4 regions of the Streptomyces sp. Ag109_G2-15 genome follow, and region 2 is predicted to be linked to each of the others. Evidence: riboswitches for the same ligand, from Rfam matches in the RefSeq annotation. Region 2 holds a riboswitch; each other region holds the start of a gene.

The links. Region 2 has a riboswitch for cyclic di-AMP ahead of CRP49_RS14530 (M23 family metallopeptidase). Riboswitches for the same ligand answer to the same signal wherever they lie in the genome.
Positions count from the first base shown of each region.
Region 1: linked by a shared signal. The riboswitch ahead of CRP49_RS02625 (M23 family metallopeptidase) and the one ahead of CRP49_RS14530 (M23 family metallopeptidase) in region 2 are both predicted to bind cyclic di-AMP.
Region 3: linked by a shared signal. The riboswitch ahead of CRP49_RS09440 (transglycosylase SLT domain-containing protein) and the one ahead of CRP49_RS14530 (M23 family metallopeptidase) in region 2 are both predicted to bind cyclic di-AMP.
Region 4: linked by a shared signal. The riboswitch ahead of CRP49_RS43265 (LysM peptidoglycan-binding domain-containing M23 family metallopeptidase) and the one ahead of CRP49_RS14530 (M23 family metallopeptidase) in region 2 are both predicted to bind cyclic di-AMP.

Region 1 is NZ_OCNI01000001.1:641,449-645,464, reverse strand. It holds gene CRP49_RS02635 (pitrilysin family protein) at 1-658, shown strand, start outside; gene CRP49_RS02630 (pitrilysin family protein) at 655-2,043, shown strand; cyclic di-AMP (ydaO/yuaA leader) riboswitch at 2,276-2,438, shown strand; partial or broken gene CRP49_RS02625 (M23 family metallopeptidase) at 2,451-3,205, shown strand; gene CRP49_RS02620 (GntR family transcriptional regulator) at 3,403-4,016, shown strand, end outside.
Region 2 is NZ_OCNI01000001.1:3,245,359-3,249,374, reverse strand. It holds gene CRP49_RS14535 (aldo/keto reductase) at 1-642, opposite strand, end outside; gene CRP49_RS14530 (M23 family metallopeptidase) at 748-1,782, opposite strand; cyclic di-AMP (ydaO/yuaA leader) riboswitch at 1,790-1,949, opposite strand; gene CRP49_RS14525 (PP2C family protein-serine/threonine phosphatase) at 2,202-3,437, opposite strand; tRNA gene CRP49_RS14520 (tRNA-Met) at 3,629-3,702, opposite strand; gene CRP49_RS14515 (dihydrofolate reductase family protein) at 3,769-4,016, opposite strand, start outside.
Region 3 is NZ_OCNI01000001.1:2,172,210-2,176,225, forward strand. It holds gene CRP49_RS09435 (polyprenyl synthetase family protein) at 61-1,071, opposite strand; cyclic di-AMP (ydaO/yuaA leader) riboswitch at 1,570-1,783, shown strand; gene CRP49_RS09440 (transglycosylase SLT domain-containing protein) at 1,789-2,277, shown strand; gene CRP49_RS09445 (HAD family hydrolase) at 2,312-3,124, opposite strand; gene CRP49_RS09455 (FAD-dependent oxidoreductase) at 3,636-4,016, opposite strand, start outside.
Region 4 is NZ_OCNI01000002.1:1,516,270-1,520,285, reverse strand. It holds gene CRP49_RS43270 (alpha-galactosidase) at 1-1,096, shown strand, start outside; cyclic di-AMP (ydaO/yuaA leader) riboswitch at 1,400-1,563, shown strand; gene CRP49_RS43265 (LysM peptidoglycan-binding domain-containing M23 family metallopeptidase) at 1,568-2,452, shown strand; gene CRP49_RS43260 (DUF6250 domain-containing protein) at 2,705-3,421, shown strand; gene CRP49_RS43255 (SGNH/GDSL hydrolase family protein) at 3,567-4,016, shown strand, end outside.

The sequences.
Region 1 (4,016 bases), 2.6 Mb from region 2:
CGGCGAGCAGCTGCGCGAGGTCGTCGAGGAGGAGGTCCCGGCGCGCGCCCTGATGGCCGCCTACCGGCTCCCGCAGGACGGCTCCCGCGAGGCGGACGCGGCCGACCTCGCCCTGACCGTCCTCGGCGGCGGCGAGTCCTCCCGCCTGTACAACCGGCTCGTGCGCCGCGACCGTACGGCCGTGGCGGCCGGCTTCGGCCTGCTGCGCCTGGCCGGCGCACCCTCGCTCGGCTGGCTGGACGTGAAGGCCTCCGGTGACGTCGAGGTGCCGGTGATCGAGTCCGCGATCGACGAGGAGCTGGCCCGGTTCGCCGAGGAGGGCCCCACCGCCGAGGAGATGGAGCGCGCCCAGGCCCAGTTGGAGCGCGAATGGCTGGACCGGCTCGGCACGGTCGCCGGCCGCGCCGACGAACTGTGCCGGTTCGCGGTCCTGTTCGGCGACCCGCAGCTCGCCCTCACCGCCGTCCAGCGCGTCCTGGAGGTGACCCCCGAGGAGGTCCAGGAGGTCGCCAAGGCCCGCCTGCGCCCCGACAACCGCGCGGTCCTCGTCTACGAGCCGAAGCACCCGGAGACGGTCCAGGACGCCGACGTACCCGAGGACCCGGAGCAGGAAGCGACCGTAGAGGCCGGTAACGACAACGAGGAGACGGCCAAGTGACCGAGCTCGCCACGATGGACTTCCACCCCCAGCCGCAGCCGGGCGAGGCCAAGCCCTGGGCGTTCCCGGCCCCCGAGCGCGGCACGCTGGACAACGGCCTGACCGTGCTGCGCTGCCACCGCCCCGGCCAGCAGGTCGTCGCCGTCGAGGTACTGCTGGACGCGCCTCTGGACGCCGAGCCGGCCGGCCTGGACGGCGTCGGCACGATCATGGCGCGGGCCTTCTCCGAGGGCACCGACAAGCACTCCGCCGAGGAGTTCGCCGCCGAGCTGGAGCGGGCCGGCGCCACGCTCGACGCGCACGCCGACCACCCCGGCGTCCGCCTCAGCCTGGAGGTCCCGGCCTCCCGCCTGGCCAAGGGCCTCGGCCTGCTCGCCGACGCCCTGCGCGCGCCCGCCTTCGCCGAGAGCGAGGTCGAGCGGCTGGTCCGCAACCGCCTGGACGAGATCCCGCACGAGCTGGCCAACCCCGCCCGCCGTGCCGCCAAGGAACTCTCCAAGGAGCTGTTCCCGGCGACCTCGCGCATGTCGCGCCCGCGCCAGGGCACCGAGGAGACGGTCGAGAAGATCGACGCGGCGGGCGTACGCGCCTTCTACGACCGCCATGTGCGGCCCGCCACGGCCACCGCGGTGGTGGTCGGCGACCTCACCGGCACCGACCTGGATGCGCTGCTCGCCGACACCCTGGGTGCCTGGACGGGCACCGCGGGCGCGCCGCGTCCCGTGCCGCCGGTGACGGCCGACGACACCGGCCGGGTGGTCATCGTCGACCGGCCGGGTGCCGTTCAGACGCAGCTGCTCATCGGCCGGATCGGACCCGACCGGCACGACCGCGTGTGGCCCGCCCAGGTGCTCGGCACCTACTGCCTCGGCGGCACCCTCACCTCGCGCCTGGACCGCGTCCTGCGCGAGGAGAAGGGCTACACCTACGGCGTGCGCGCCTTCGGACAGGTCCTGCGCTCCGCGCCGGACGACACCGGCGCCGCGATGCTCGCCATCAGTGGCTCCGTGGACACCCCCAACACCGGCCCCGCGCTGCAGGACCTGTGGACGGTGCTGCGCACGCTCGCGGCGGAGGGGCTGACCGACGCCGAGCGGGACGTCGCCGTGCAGAACCTGGTCGGTGTGGCGCCGCTGAAGTACGAGACCGCGGCGGCCGTCGCGGGCACGCTGGCGGACCAGGTCGAGCAGCACCTGCCCGACGACTTCCAGGCGACGCTGTATCAGCAGCTCGCCGGCACCGGCACCGTGGAGGCCACCGCGGCGGTCATCAACGCCTTCCCGGTGGACCGCCTGGTGACCGTCCTCGTCGGTGACGCGGCCGAGATCAAGGCGCCGGTCGAGGCGCTCGGCATCGGCGAAGTCACCGTCGTGGCCGCCGAGTAGCGGTCCGGCGGCGCCACGCGCGCGTGGGGGCCCTGACGGCCGACGGGTCGTCAGGGCCCTTTGCTGTGCGCGACGCTGGAGCACCTTCCCCAGATGTCCGAATTGGGGCGGAGGTTGCCTGTCTGACCTGTGGGATGCGCTACAAAAGCCCGGATCCGTTTGGGGATCGAAAGTCGGGCCCTTTAGCGTCTTCCGGGCTGTTCGTCAGGCAGTGCGCCGCGCCCGCGGCACCGGACAGTCATCGCCGAGTCCCCGTACGGCGCGAGCCAGGGGAGCCGGGGACCCACGCAGTCCCTGGGGTGAATCGGACGCCCGCGCGCGAGCGAGGGGGTCCGTAGGAGACCTTCCTGCTCCGAACCCGTCAGCTAACCCGGTAGGCGAGAGGGAAGGAAAGGACCAGCCACTTCATGGCGTTCATGTGCGCCACCGGGAAGCACCGCAAGCCCGGTCGGGTCAAGCGCACCACCGCTCAGGCGGCCGGTGTCGCGGCCCTCACCACCACCGGCGTCATCGGCACCCTGGCGGCCACCCCGGCGCTCGCCGCGGACAACTCCGTCGAGGACACCGGTCTCACCCCGGTCATCACCGTGAGCGACAAGGTCGCCGAGCAGATCGACGCGCAGGCCGAGGCCCAGCAGGAGGCCGCGCGGCAGAAGGCGGCCGAGGAGGCCGCGGCCAAGGCGGCGGCCGAGGAGGCGAAGAAGGAGCGCGAGGCCCAGGCCCGCGCCGCGCGTGAGGCCGAGCGCAAGCGCCTGAACGCCTTCGTCGCCCCGATCGCGCACTCGTACGTCTCCACCGGCTACCGGGCCAGCAGCTCCCTGTGGTCCTCCGGCTCCCACACCGGCATCGACTTCCACGCGGCCAGCGGGACGTCCGTCCACGCGGTCGGCTCCGGCACGGTCGTCTCCACCGGCTGGGGCGGCGCGTACGGCAACCAGATCGTGATCCGGATGGCCGACGGCATGTACACCCAGTACGGCCACCTGTCGTCGATCGGCGTCACCGTGGGCCAGAAGGTCCTCCCGGCCAGCAGATCGCCCTGTCCGGCGCGACGGGCAACGTCACCGGACCGCACCTGCACTTCGAGGCCCGTACGACCCCCGAGTACGGCTCGGACGTCGACCCGATCGCCTACCTCCGCCAGCACGGCGTGAACGTCTGACGCTCCGGCGCACGACATCCCGAAGCCCCGGCTCACGAGCCGGGGCTTTCGTCGTTTTTCGCAGCGCCTGCCGCATCTGCTGTCCAAAAAATATCCCTGGATTCCGGCCTGCCGTCGGAAATTCCGGCTCATTGCAATAGAGTCACGGAACACACGTCCACGTCGACGTTTCACGGGGATTAAGGCGGAGGTCGGTCATGCGTATTCCGGCGCACTCGGTGTGCACGGCGATCCGGGACGACATCGTCGCGGGTGTCTACGAGCGCGGCAGCCGCCTCACCGAGGAAGTACTGGCCCGTCGCTACGGCGTCTCGCGCGTCCCCGTCCGTGAGGCCCTGCGCACCCTGGAGGCGGAGGGCTTCGTGGTGACCCGGCGGCACGCGGGCGCGTGCGTGGCCGAGCCGACCGAGCAGGAGGCCGCCGACCTGCTGGAGATGCGCACGCTGCTGGAGCCGCTCGGCGCCTCCCGGGCCGCCCAGCGGCGCACCGAGGCCCATCTGAAGGTGCTGCGCGGTCTGGTCCGGCTGGGCCAGGAGCGGGCCAGGCGGGGCAACAGCGAGGATCTGCGCTCGCTGGGCGGCTGGTTCCACGAGACACTGGCGCAGGCCGCCGGCAGCGCCTCGCTGACGTCGATGCTGACCCAGCTGCGGCACAAGATCGCCTGGATGTACACGGTGGAGGCACCGCCGAGCCCGGTGGACTCCTGGGCGGAGCACGGCGCGATCGTGGACGCGGTGGCCCGCGGCGACAGTGAGCGCGCGCGGGCGATCACGGCGCTGCACACCGAGCGCTCGACGGGCGCGCACCGGTT
Region 2 (4,016 bases):
GGCGAGGGCGAAGTACGGGACCGCCGCGAGGCCCGCACGGGCGGCGAGGTCCTGCAGCGGGCCCTCGTAGGTGTCGCGGGAGACCAGGTTGTAGTGGGGCTGGAGGGCGACGTAGCGGGCCAGGCCCTCGCGGTCGGAGAAGTCCAGGGAGGCCTGGAGGCGCTCCGCCGAGATGTTCGAGGCGGCGATGTGCCGGACCTTGCCCGCCTTCACCAGCTCGTCGAGCGCGCCGATGATCTCCTCGACCGGCACCTCGGGCTTGTCGAAGTGGGTGTAGTAGAGGTCGATGTAGTCGGTGTCCAGGCGGCGCAGGGAGGCGTCGGCGGCCGCCTTGATGTTGGCCGCGCTCAGGCCCTGGTACTCGGGGTGCTGGCTGACCTTGGTCGCGATGACGACGTCGGAGCGGTTGCCGCGGGCCTTGACCCACTTGCCGATGATCGTCTCGGACTCCCCGCCCTTGTTGCCCTCGATCCACGCCGAGTAGGAGTCGGCGGTGTCGACGAAGTTGCCGCCGGCGGCCGTGTAGGCGTCGAGGACGGCGAAGGAGGTCGCCTCGTCGGCGGTCCAGCCGAAGACGTTGCCGCCGAGGGCGAGCGGGAAGACCTCGAGGTCGGAGGAGCCGAGTTTGCGCAAAGAAGTCATGCTCTACGTCAACACCGGCGGCGGATGATCGCATTCCGTCCGCCGGTGCCAAGTTCCCGCGAAGAAGGACCTGTCAGGGGAAGGGCCTGTCGGGGGGAGGACCTGTCAGGGGTTGAGGCCCTTGCCGCGCAGCCACGCCATCGGGTCGATGCCGGTGGCCTGGCCGCCCGGGTGGACCTCCAGGTGGAGGTGCGGGCCGGTGACGTTGCCGGTGGCGCCGACGCGGCCGATGACGTCGCCGGTGCCGACCTTCTGGCCGACGGAGACGCTGATCGAGGACTGGTGGCAGAACCACAGCTCGGTGCCGTCGTCGAGGGTGAGGATCGTGCGGTAGCCGTAGGAGCCGGCCCAGCCCGCCTCGGTGATCGTGCCGCTGTGGATGGCCTTGATGAGCGTGCCCGTGGGCGCGGCGAAGTCGAGGCCGGTGTGGTAGCCGGAGGACCACATCGAGCCGGCCTGGCCGAAGGTGCCGGTGATCGTGTACGAGACGACCGGCAGCTTGTACTGCTTGGCCAGGGCGGCCAGGCGCTCCGCCTCGGCCTTCTTCTTGGCGGCGGCCTCCGCCTCCGCCTTGGCGTCGGCGGCCTTCGCGGCGGCTTCCTTCTCCGCCTTGGCGGCCGCGTCGGCGACCTGCTTGTCGGCGGCGGCGACGGCGGCCGCGGTGGCCTTACGGTCGACCTTGCTCTGCTGCTGCTCGGCCTGGGCCATGATCCGGTTGCGCAGGGCCTCGCCCGCGTCGCCCTGGTCGCTGTCGGCGGAGGTCGTGCCGATGTTGCTCAGCGAGGCCGTGGTGGCCTTGGGCGCGTCGGAGGCGGAGGAGTCGTCGCCGAACAGGGAGCCGACGGAGTCCAGGTCGGGCATGGAGATGGAGACCGGCGGCTTGCCGGTGTTGGCGCTGGCCATGCCGCCCGCGCCGACGGCGGCGATGACACCGACGCCGAGGACGGTGGAGCTGCGGGCGAGTCCGCCGCCGCGCTGCTTGGCCACGCGGTGCCGACCGCGTACCGGCTGTATGGACTCCTCGGTGGGGTTCCACTCCTCCCAGGGGCCCTCGTCGGTGTTCCGGGCGCCGAAGTAAGCGAAGGTCTCGGTATCGCTCGGCATGAACGGGGCTTCTGGGGCAGGCCGGTTGGACGCCACGAAGGCGCACTCCTTTCCTTCCTCCGCCTACCGGGTTAGCTGACGGGTTCGGAGCAGGAAGGTCTCCTACGCGCGTATACCTGCCGTGCTTCCACGGCGGCATCCGCGTGATTCACCCCAAGGTGGTGGTTCCCCGGTTCCCTTGCGGGATTCGGCGCGTGCGCACGGAGCCGCCTCTTGTGACGGCTGGGACGACCGCGCTGCGTTATCGAACGTTAATAGACCCGGACGTCAGATTCCAAGCCGTTCCGCTTGATCGTTAATGGCTTTCAGGGTGGACGTAGGGGTCACGACCGGTGGAAAACGGGCGAGTTGACCAGCGCTCAGGAGTCTCAGCGGTTTTGATGGTGTCTCAGATGTTATGCGGAGGGCTTTCGTACGATCACCTTGGGTGACAGCGGGCGCGGCGGGTCCGGGTGTCAGGGGCGCCGTACGGCCAGCAGCGCCATGTCGTCCGCCATCCCGCCCCCGGAGTGCCGGCGTACTTCCGCGGCGAGGCGGCCGAGCAGGGAGCGGGGGTCGGAGAAGCGGCGTCCGGCAAGCCGGCGCAGGGGGTCGTAGAAACGGCCGTGGGCGTCGCGGGCCTCGGACAGGCCGTCGGTGTAGAGCAGCAGGGTGGCGCCGCTCGGGAAGCCGGACTCGGTCGCGCGGTCGGGCCACCGGCCCAGGTCGGCCATGCCCAGCGGCAGCGCGGGCTCGGGCGCGGCCAGGGTGCGCAGGGTGCCGTCGTCGTGCAGGAGCAGCGGTGGCGGGTGGCCGCGGTTGACGATGCGGACGACGCCGTCGTCGCTGCCGTCGCTGCTGCCGCCGTGTGGGAGTTCGGCGAGGACGGCGGTGGTGAAGCCCTCGAAGGCGTCGATCCCGTCCCGCCGGGTTCGCTCGCGGGCCAGCGCCCGCTCCAGCCGCTGGGCCACCGCCTCCAGCGTGGTCTCCTGCTCGGCGGCCTCCCGGAACGCCCCGATCACCACGGCGACGGCGGCGACCGCGCCCATGCCCTTGCCGCGTACGTCCCCGACGACCAGCCGTACGCCGTGCGGGCTGTCCTGCACCGCGTACAGGTCTCCGCCGATGAAGGCGTCCTCCTGTGCCGCCTCGTACCGGGCCGCGATGTCGAAACCGGCGATACGGGCGTCCGGTTCGGGCAGGACGGCCCGCTGGGCGGCCTCGGCGATCTCCCGGGCGGAGGCGAGCCGCCGGTCGCCGAGGCGCAGGACGCGGTTGATGGCGGCGGCCAGCAGGGCGACCGTGCTCACGGTGACGACCTCGGTGATCGTGTGCACGTCCGGCTCCAGACCGAACCGGGCGTGTACGGCGACGGTGGCGGCGAGTGCGGCGAGGCCGGTGAGGAGCGTGGTGCGCAGCGAGGCCAGGGGCGCGGCGATCAGCGGGGCGGCCGTGAAGAAGGGCACGGCGGTGAAGACGCGGGGGGTGAGGAGGTCGTAGAGGATCCCGGCGGCGATCAAGAGGGCGGGCAGGAGCCGGGCCAGGGTGCGGGGGGTGAGGTGGTGGGGGTGGCGGCGCTTGTCTGGGGGGAGGGGGGCGGGGGCTGGGGCGGGACCCGAGACGCGGCCGGGGGCAGGGGCGGGGGCGGGGTCGTCGGGGAGGTGGTCGCCGGGTCTGGCGTTTGGGTTCTGCTCCAGCTCACCAGGGCGCACTGCTCGTCTCCCGTGCCCTTTCCCGTGTCCTTGACGTGCGTCCAGCCTGGCGGGAGCGGGGAGGGCGGGCGACTGCTGTGGACCGAGCGGATGATCGAGTGTGACGTATGCCACTAGGCAGCCTGTCGCGGGGAAGCCGGGAAACACTCAGGGCCGGAATCCATTGCTGGATTCCGGCCCTGAGCCTTCAGTAGCGGGGACAGGATTTGAACCTGCGACCTCTGGGTTATGAGCCCAGCGAGCTACCGAGCTGCTCCACCCCGCGTCGTTGTGTCTCAAGAGTACCCCATGGCCAGACCACAAAGCACACGGGTTTCCGTGAGGGTGCCGCTCAGGGCAGCAGGTGGGCGTTCGGCTGCTTCGCCAGGGCCTCGTACTCCGGCAGCACCACGGCCGCCACGCCCGCGCTCAGCAGCGCCCCGGTCCCGTCGGCCGCCGTCACGAAGGTGTCCGGCTCCCGCCAGGCCGTGACCACTCGCCGTACGCCCGCCCGCAGGATCAGTTCGGCACAGGGGGCGGGGCGGGAGGCGCGGCGGGTGCAGGGCTCCAGGCTGCTGTAGACGGTGGCGCCGGGCAGGC
Region 3 (4,016 bases), 1.1 Mb from region 2:
CTCCCCCGACCCGTAGGGGTCGTGCGGGTGACACCGCCCTCGAGGCAGGTGTGCGGGCGACTAGCCGGCCCGGTGCACCACCGCGTCGCACAGCTCGAGCAGCGCCGCCTTGGCGTCGCACTCCGGCAGCGGGGCCAGCGCCGCCCGCGCCTCCTCCGCGTACCGGACGGTGTCCCGGCGGGCCTGCTCCAGCGCGGGGTGCGCGCGCAGCGCGGTCAGCGCCTCGGCGTGTCGGGCGTCGTCGCTGAGGTCGGTGTCCAGCAGCTCGCACAGCGCGACGTCCTCGGCCAGACCGAGGCGGGCGGCCCGCTCGCGCAGCCGGAGCACGGGCAGCGTCGGGATGCCCTCGCGCAGGTCGGTCCCGGGGGTCTTCCCGGACTCGTGCGAGTCGGAGGCGATGTCCAGGACGTCGTCCGCGAGCTGGAAGGCGACCCCGAGCCGTTCGCCGTACTGGGTGAGCACGTCGACGACCGTCTCGTCGGCGCCGGACATCATCGCGCCGAACCGGCACGACACGGCCACCAGGGAGCCCGTCTTGCCGCCGAGCACGTCCAGGTAGTGGTCGACCGGGTCGCGGCCGTCCGAGGGGCCCGCGGTCTCCAGGATCTGCCCGGTGACCAGCCGCTCGAACGCGAGGGCCTGCACCCGGACCGCCTCGGGGCCGAGGTCGGCGAGGATCTGGGAGGCGCGGGCGAAGAGGAAGTCGCCGGTGAGGACCGCGACCGAGTTGCCCCAGCGGGTGTTGGCGCTGTCCACACCACGCCGCACGGACGCCTCGTCCATGACGTCGTCGTGGTACAGCGTGGCCAGGTGGGTCAGCTCCACGACGACGGCCGACGGCACGACGCCCGGCGCGTACGGGTCGCCGAACTGCGCCGCGAGCATCACGAGCAGCGGCCTGAACCGCTTCCCACCGGCCCGTACGAGGTGCTGCGCGGCCTCCGTGATGAACGGGACCTCGCTCTTGGTGGCTTCGAGCAAGCCTTCCTCGACAGCCGCCAATCCGGCCTGGACATCGGCTTCCAGAGCCTGGTCCCGCACGCTCAGCCCGAACGGCCCGACGACGGTCACGAGGGGTCTCCTGTCTGCTGGTGTCTGCTGGCGATTACACGGTTTGTCGATAGGTCGTTGCCATCACTCAAGTCAGCGTATCCGGTCCTGTTTCGATCACCGATAGCGCCCACCGGTCCAGCCCGGGCGGTATCGGATCACGGCCGGTATGTTTTTGATCATCTGATAAGTGTGGGTACACAATGACTTAACAGGATCTCGCCCGATTTGTCGCGAACCGCACGGCGGGCGGAGTACTCCTTTTGCACCACGCCCGGCGAATCTCCCGAATCCCCCATGTCTGATTTGGTACTCTTTGCCATTTCGTGAATTGGGTCACGCGGGCCGCGAATCGGCCAATCGGCGCCACCCCCGTTCTCCCCTTGCCCCATCGGCCAGTTGAGCGTTGGCAACCGCAAAGGATCAAGTACCCCATTCGGAACAGATCAAGGTCAACTGCCTCTTTGGGTGAATCCAGTACTTGTTCCTGACATGTGCGGTCGCATAGCTTCCGGGCCAGTCAGACGAACGCCGAATCCTGCCGCGTCTGACACCACCCATCGACGAACTCATTCGTACGGCAGGAGCGGGGGACCCAGGTAAGCCGCCGGACCGGACGACACATGTCGCGCCGGGACGGCTAGGGGTGAAGTCGTGCCTCCCCCCAGAGGTACGGCCGGGCACCTCCCCGCCCGAACCCGACAGCTCACCTCGCAGGCGACGGAGAGGAACGTCCCCATGCTTGCTGCCGCTCAGCCCCGCCGCACCCGCACCAACCGCCTCGTCCGCAAGCTCGCCGTCATCGGCACCGGCGCCGCCGTGCTCGCCCTCCCGCTCATCGGCGCGGCCAGCGCCTCCGCGGCCACGCCCACGGCCGCCACGCCGTCCACCACGCTCGCCGGGTACCCGAACACCCTCGACGGCTGGATCCGCGAGTCGCTCGCGATCATGGCCCAGAAGGGCATCCCGGGGACGTACAACGGCATCTACCGCAACGTCATCCGCGAGTCTTCGGGCAACCCGGCGGCCATCAACCTCTGGGACTCCAACGCGGCCAAGGGCATCCCGTCCAAGGGCCTCCTCCAGGTCATCGACCCGACGTTCAACGCGTACCACGTGGCCGGAACGTCCTACGACATCTACGACCCGGTCGCGAACATCACGGCCGCCTGCAACTACGCGGCCGCGCGCTACGGGTCGATCGACAACGTCTTCGGCGCCTACTGACCGGCGCCGGCGGCAGGCCCTACTGATATCCCGGTCAGTCGGTCGGGAACAGTCTTTCGAGGACGACGGCGATGCCGTCGTCCTCGTTCGACGTGGTGATCTCATCTGCGACGGCCTTGAGTTCGGGGTGGGCGTTGGCCATGGCGACACCGCGCGCGGCCCAGTCGAACATGGGGATGTCGTTGGGCATGTCGCCGAACGCGAGGGCCCGGTCGGCGGCGATCCCCAGGTGCTCGGCGGCCAGCGCCAGCCCCGTCGCCTTGGTGATGCCGCACGGCTGCAGCTCCACGGTCCCCGGCCCCGACATCGTGACCGTCGCAAGCGAGCCCACCACCGAGCGCGCGATCGCGGCCAACTCGTCGTCGGACAGCGCGTGGTGGCGCAGCAGCACCTTGCTGATGGGCTCGCACCACAGATCGTCGCGCCGCCCGACCCGCACCGCGGGCAGGGTCGGGTGCGGCATCAGATACCCCGGCTCGATCAGGGTGAGCCCGTCGACGCCGTCCTGGTCGACGGCCGCGTAGACCTGCCCCACCTCGGCCTCGATCTTGCCGAGCGCGGTCTCGGCCAGTTCCCGGTCCAGCCGGACCGACCACAGCAGACGGTCGGCGCCGGCGTCGTAGACCTGCGCGCCCTGCCCGCACACCGCGAGCCCCGTGCTGCCGAGGCCCTCCAGGAGCGGCCGTACCCGGGGGGCCGGGCGGCCCGTCACCACCAGGTGCCGGGCGCCGGCCCGCGCCGCCCGCTCGAGTGCGGCGCGCGACCGGTCGGAGACGGTGTCGTCGTCGCGCAGCAACGTCCCGTCCAGGTCGGTGGCGATCAGTGAATATGCGGGGGGTGCGGCCATGATCAGAGAATACGGACAGCGCGCCCCGCCGACTCACCCTGATGTTCCTGGACTTGTGTGCTCCTCAGCCCCAAGTGGTGCCTACGGACTCCCTGATGGTGGTGTTCACGCGGTTGAACATGTTGGTGCGCGAGATGCTGAGGAGCAGTGCGGAGAGCTGCTTCCCGTCGAAGTGGTCGGCCACCGTCCCGCAGCGCGTCCGGCACGGACTCCTCGGAGCGGTCGGCGAGCCTCGTCATGCGCTCGGCGTCGCCGCAGAAGGGCGCGTCACGCCAGGTGCCGACGGCGGCGATCCGCTCCTCTCTCGCGCCCGCCTTGCGCAGATTCACCGTGTGGGTGTGCGCACGGGCGCTGGATTTTTCGGCGCGTCCGCTGCTGTGGGAGCACTCCGCGCGTGTGTGCGTGGGGCCGGCCCGCCGGCTGCATGCACACACGCGCGGCCGCCGACCCGTCCGAGGAGTTCCTTCAGGCAGGGGGGCAGCCGAGGAGGCGCAAGGAGCGTCCGGGCAGCTCAGCCGTGTGCCGCCGCCAGGTGCCTGGCCAGGCGCGGCGAGGCGAACTCCGTGCCGCAGACGAAGCGCATCACCGGGCCGTACGAGGACGCCGCCGGAAGGCCGGTGAAGTACAGGCCGGGGACGGAGGAGACGTACCCGGGTCCGAGCCTGGGCGTGCCCCGGCTCACCGCCAGCCGGGTGCGCAGTTCATGGCCGAGGAAGTCCATCGCGGCGATGTTCACGCGGTAGCCGGTGGCCGCGATGACGTGGTCGGCCAGGAGCCGCTCGGTGCGTGCGCCGTGGGTGCTGACGGTGAGGACCGGGCTGCCGTCCGGGGCCTCGGCGCCCACCACCCGCTCGACCTCGTGGACCTGGACCTTGCCCTCGAAGCGGTCGCG
Region 4 (4,016 bases), on a different contig from region 2:
CGTGGAGCTGTTCGTCGTGGACGACGGCTGGTTCGGTGCCCGCACCAGCGACCGGGCCGGCCTCGGTGACTGGACGCCCAACCCCGACCGCTTCCCGCACGGCCTCAAGCCCCTCGCCGACCAGGTGCACGACCTCGGCATGCAGTTCGGGATCTGGGTCGAGCCCGAGATGGTCAACCCCGACAGCGACCTCTACCGCGCCCACCCCGACTGGGTGCAGTACCAACCGGGACGGAAGCGGACGGAACTACGCAACCAGCTCGTCCTCAACCTCGCCCGCGAGGATGTTCAGGAGTACCTCTGGGAGCAGCTGGACACGCTCCTGTCCAGCGCCCCGATCGACTACGTGAAGTGGGACTTCAACCGCTGCTTCACCGACGCCGGCTGGCCCGGGGAGCCGTACCCGCAGCGCCTGTGGGTCGACCACGTCCGCGCCCTGTACGCCCTGCTGGACCGGCTGCGCGCCGCCCATCCCTCGGTCGCCTTCGAGTCCTGCTCGGGCGGCGGCGGGAGGATCGACCTGGGCGTGATGAGCCGCACCGACCAGGTGTGGACCTCCGACAACACCGACCCGCTCGACCGGCTCGCCATCCAGCACGGCTTCAGCCAGATCCACCCCGCGCGGGTCATGGCGGCCTGGGTCACCGACAGCCCGAACACCCAGCTCAACGGGCGGGAAAGCTCGCTGCGGTTCCGCTTCGTCAGCTCGATGGCCGGGGTGCTCGGCGTCGGCGGCGACCTCACCGAGTGGACCGGGGAGGAGCTGGCCGAAGCCCACCGGTGGGTGGAGCTGTACAAGGAGATCCGCCCGGTCGTCCAGCGCGGCGACCAGTACCGGCTGCGGCCCCCGGCGGGCGGCCTCAGTGCCGTCCAGTACGTCCTCGGGGACGAGACCGTGGTCCTCGCCTGCCTGCAGGCGCAGCACTACGGCGAGCCGGTCCCGGCGCTGCGGCTGCGCGGACTCGACCCGACGGCGTCGTACGAATGCCGCGAAACGGGTGAAGTGCACCGCGGGGCGGTCCTGCTGCACCACGGGCTGCGCACCGGACTGAAGGGTGACCTGGATGCGACGGTTCTCCGACTGCGTCGCATCTGAGCTTTCTGTCCGAATTGGAGCCTTCATTCCAACTCGCTCTGGAATGAGGGGGCGTGGGGAGTCGGGGCGTGAGGAGCGTCATATTCGTGACCGTGCGTCGCGCGTCATGTCCACGTAATTCCGATAGCGGCAAAGGGAATTGAAAAGGGGAGAGATTCGGGAATTCACGGAGAGTGACCGTGAATTCCCGAATTGGATCACTTGAGACCCCGACGTCGGGAACCGGTCGCTTGTCCGGGTCCGTCTTGCTCGCTTACGTTCGCCACCAATCCGGACGGAACGCCGAATCCTGCCGCCGCCCGGAGTCCCCACACACTTCACCCGTGTTCGGCAGGAGCGGGGGACCCACCAGGTATGACTGCCTGTCCCGGTCTCCGCGACAGGCTGGGGGTGTAGCCGCGCAGCGCGCGGCCGGGCAGCTCCAGCCCGAACCCGACAGCTCACCTCGCAGGCGCCGGAGAGGAATGCGCCATGCCCGCGAAGGGTAAGCACCGCCGTCCCAAGGCCCCGCGTTTCACCCGCTCGATCGCCGTCGCCGGAACCGGTGGCGCCGCGCTGGTCCTGCCGTTCTTCGGGGCCACCGGAGCGCACGCCGCCACCGCGCAGTCCGTTTCCGGAAAGGCCGTGCAGTCCCTTCCGTCCGTGGCGAAGACGGCCGCGAAGAAGGCGGCCGCACAGCAGAATTCGGGCGTGCGCACCTACACGGTGCAGTCCGGTGACTGGCTCGCGAAGATCGCCGACGACCAGCACGTCAGCGGCGGCTGGCAGCGGCTCTACGACGACAACCGGCAGGCCGTCGGCCAGGACCCCTCGCTGATCCACCCGGGTCTGAAGCTGTCGCTCGGCGGGCAGGCCGCCCAGACGCACACCGAGCCCTCCGCTCCCGCCCCCGCGCGGGCGCCGCAGTCCCAGGCCGCCGACACCTCCGGTGCCGCCACCGCCCCCTCCACCGGCTACACCCTCCCGGTCACCGGCGCCACCATCGGCACCGGCTACCACGTGGCCGGCAGCATGTGGTCCAGCGGCTACCACACCGGCGTCGACTTCGTCGTGCCGACCGGCACCTCGCTCAAGGCCGTCGCCGCCGGCACCGTCGTCTCCGCCGGGTGGGGCGGCGCGTACGGCAACCAGGTCGTCATCAAGCTGAACGACGGCTACTACGCCCAGTACGGCCACCTCTCGCAGCTCTCCGTCTCGGCCGGCCAGACCGTGACCGCGGGCCAGCAGATCGGCCTCTCCGGTGCGACCGGCAACGTGACCGGCCCGCACCTGCACTTCGAGATCCGCACCACGCCGAACTACGGCTCGGACATCGACCCCGTCGGCTACCTCCGCACGCACGGCGTCGCCGTCTGAGGCTCCGGCTTCCAGGGACCCACTCCTCGAGAATCACCTGCCTGATACGCAGTCGAAGGCCGGACCCCGATCCACGGGTCCGGCCTTCGGCATGTGCGCTCGTACCACCCGTCTCGTTGCGGTCCTGTGGCGGCCGCGCCCAGGGTGTCGACAGGAGAGGTGGGGTGCGGACACAGTGGCCTGCGTGGGATGCAAGCGCTTTCTGTCTCCGTTTTCCGTCTCCGCTTCCCGTCTGTGAAGGAGCCACCCGACGTGACGACCACCCGCCGCGGCTTCGCGGCCCTCGCGGCCTCGGCCGCCCTCACCGCCCTCGCCCCCGCACCGGCCGCCCACGCCGCACCCCGCCACCGCCGCCTCCTCGCCCATGACGACTTCCGGCACGGGCTCGGCCAGTGGGTCACCGAACTCCAGGACGGCGGCAGCGTCACCGCCGCCGACGGCGTCCTGGACATCGACGTGCCGAGCGGCGCCACGGTCTGGTTCCGGCAGCGGCTCGACGGGCCGTACGTCCTCGAGTACACCGCCACCGCGGTCTCGGCGGGCGGCGCCAACGACCGGGTCTCCGACCTGAACAACTTCTGGAACGCCACCGACGTCCGTTCTCCGGACGACCTGTTCGCCGCCCGCCGGGGCGGCGCGCTCGCCGAGTACGACTACCTCACGACCTACTACGTCGGCTACGGCGCCAACTCCAACACCACGACCCGGCTGCGCCGCTACGTCGGCGAGCCCGGCGTCCGCCCGCTCGTCTACGACTACACCGAACCCCTGCTGGTCCCCGGCCGGCCCAACCATGTGCGGATCGTGTCGGACGGCTCGCTCGTGCAGTGGTGGAACAACGGGCGGCTCGTGTTCGACTACACGGACCCGGAGCCGTACACCGGCGGACACTTCGCCTTCCGGACCGTGTGGAGCCACTTCCGGGTCAGCGGCTTCCGGGTGTGGCGATCGCACGGTCAACGCGCCTGACCGGGCCGCTATTCCTGGATTGGCAAATTATTTAAGGGTGTCTCATCTCACCGTCCGTCAACCCCTGCTTACGGTCGCGTAGGTCACATCCGAAGGTGAATCATGGTCCGACGTGGCAGACGATTCGAAGAATGACAACAGATCAGTGATCGGGTCGTACGTGGCGGTGGGGGACAGCTTCACCGAGGGCGTGGGCGACCCCGGACCCGACGGGGCGTTCGTGGGCTGGGCCGACCGGTTCGCGGTACTGCTCGCGGACCGGCGCCCCGAGGGCGACTTCGCGTACACCAACCTGGCCGTGCGCGGAAAGCTGCTCGACCAGATCGTGGCGGACCAGCTCCCGAAGGCCGTCGAACTGGCCCCGGACCTCGTCTCCTTCTGCGCGGGCGGCAACGACATCATCCGGCCCGGCACCGACCCGGACGAGGTGGCCGAGCGCTTCGAGCGGGCGGTGGTCCAGCTCACCGAGGCCGTGGGCACGGTGCTGGTGACGACCGGCTTCGACACCCGTGGCGTCCCCCTTCTCAAGCATCTGCGCGGCAAGATCGCCACCTACAACGGGCACGTCCGCGCCATCGCCGACCGGTACGGCTGT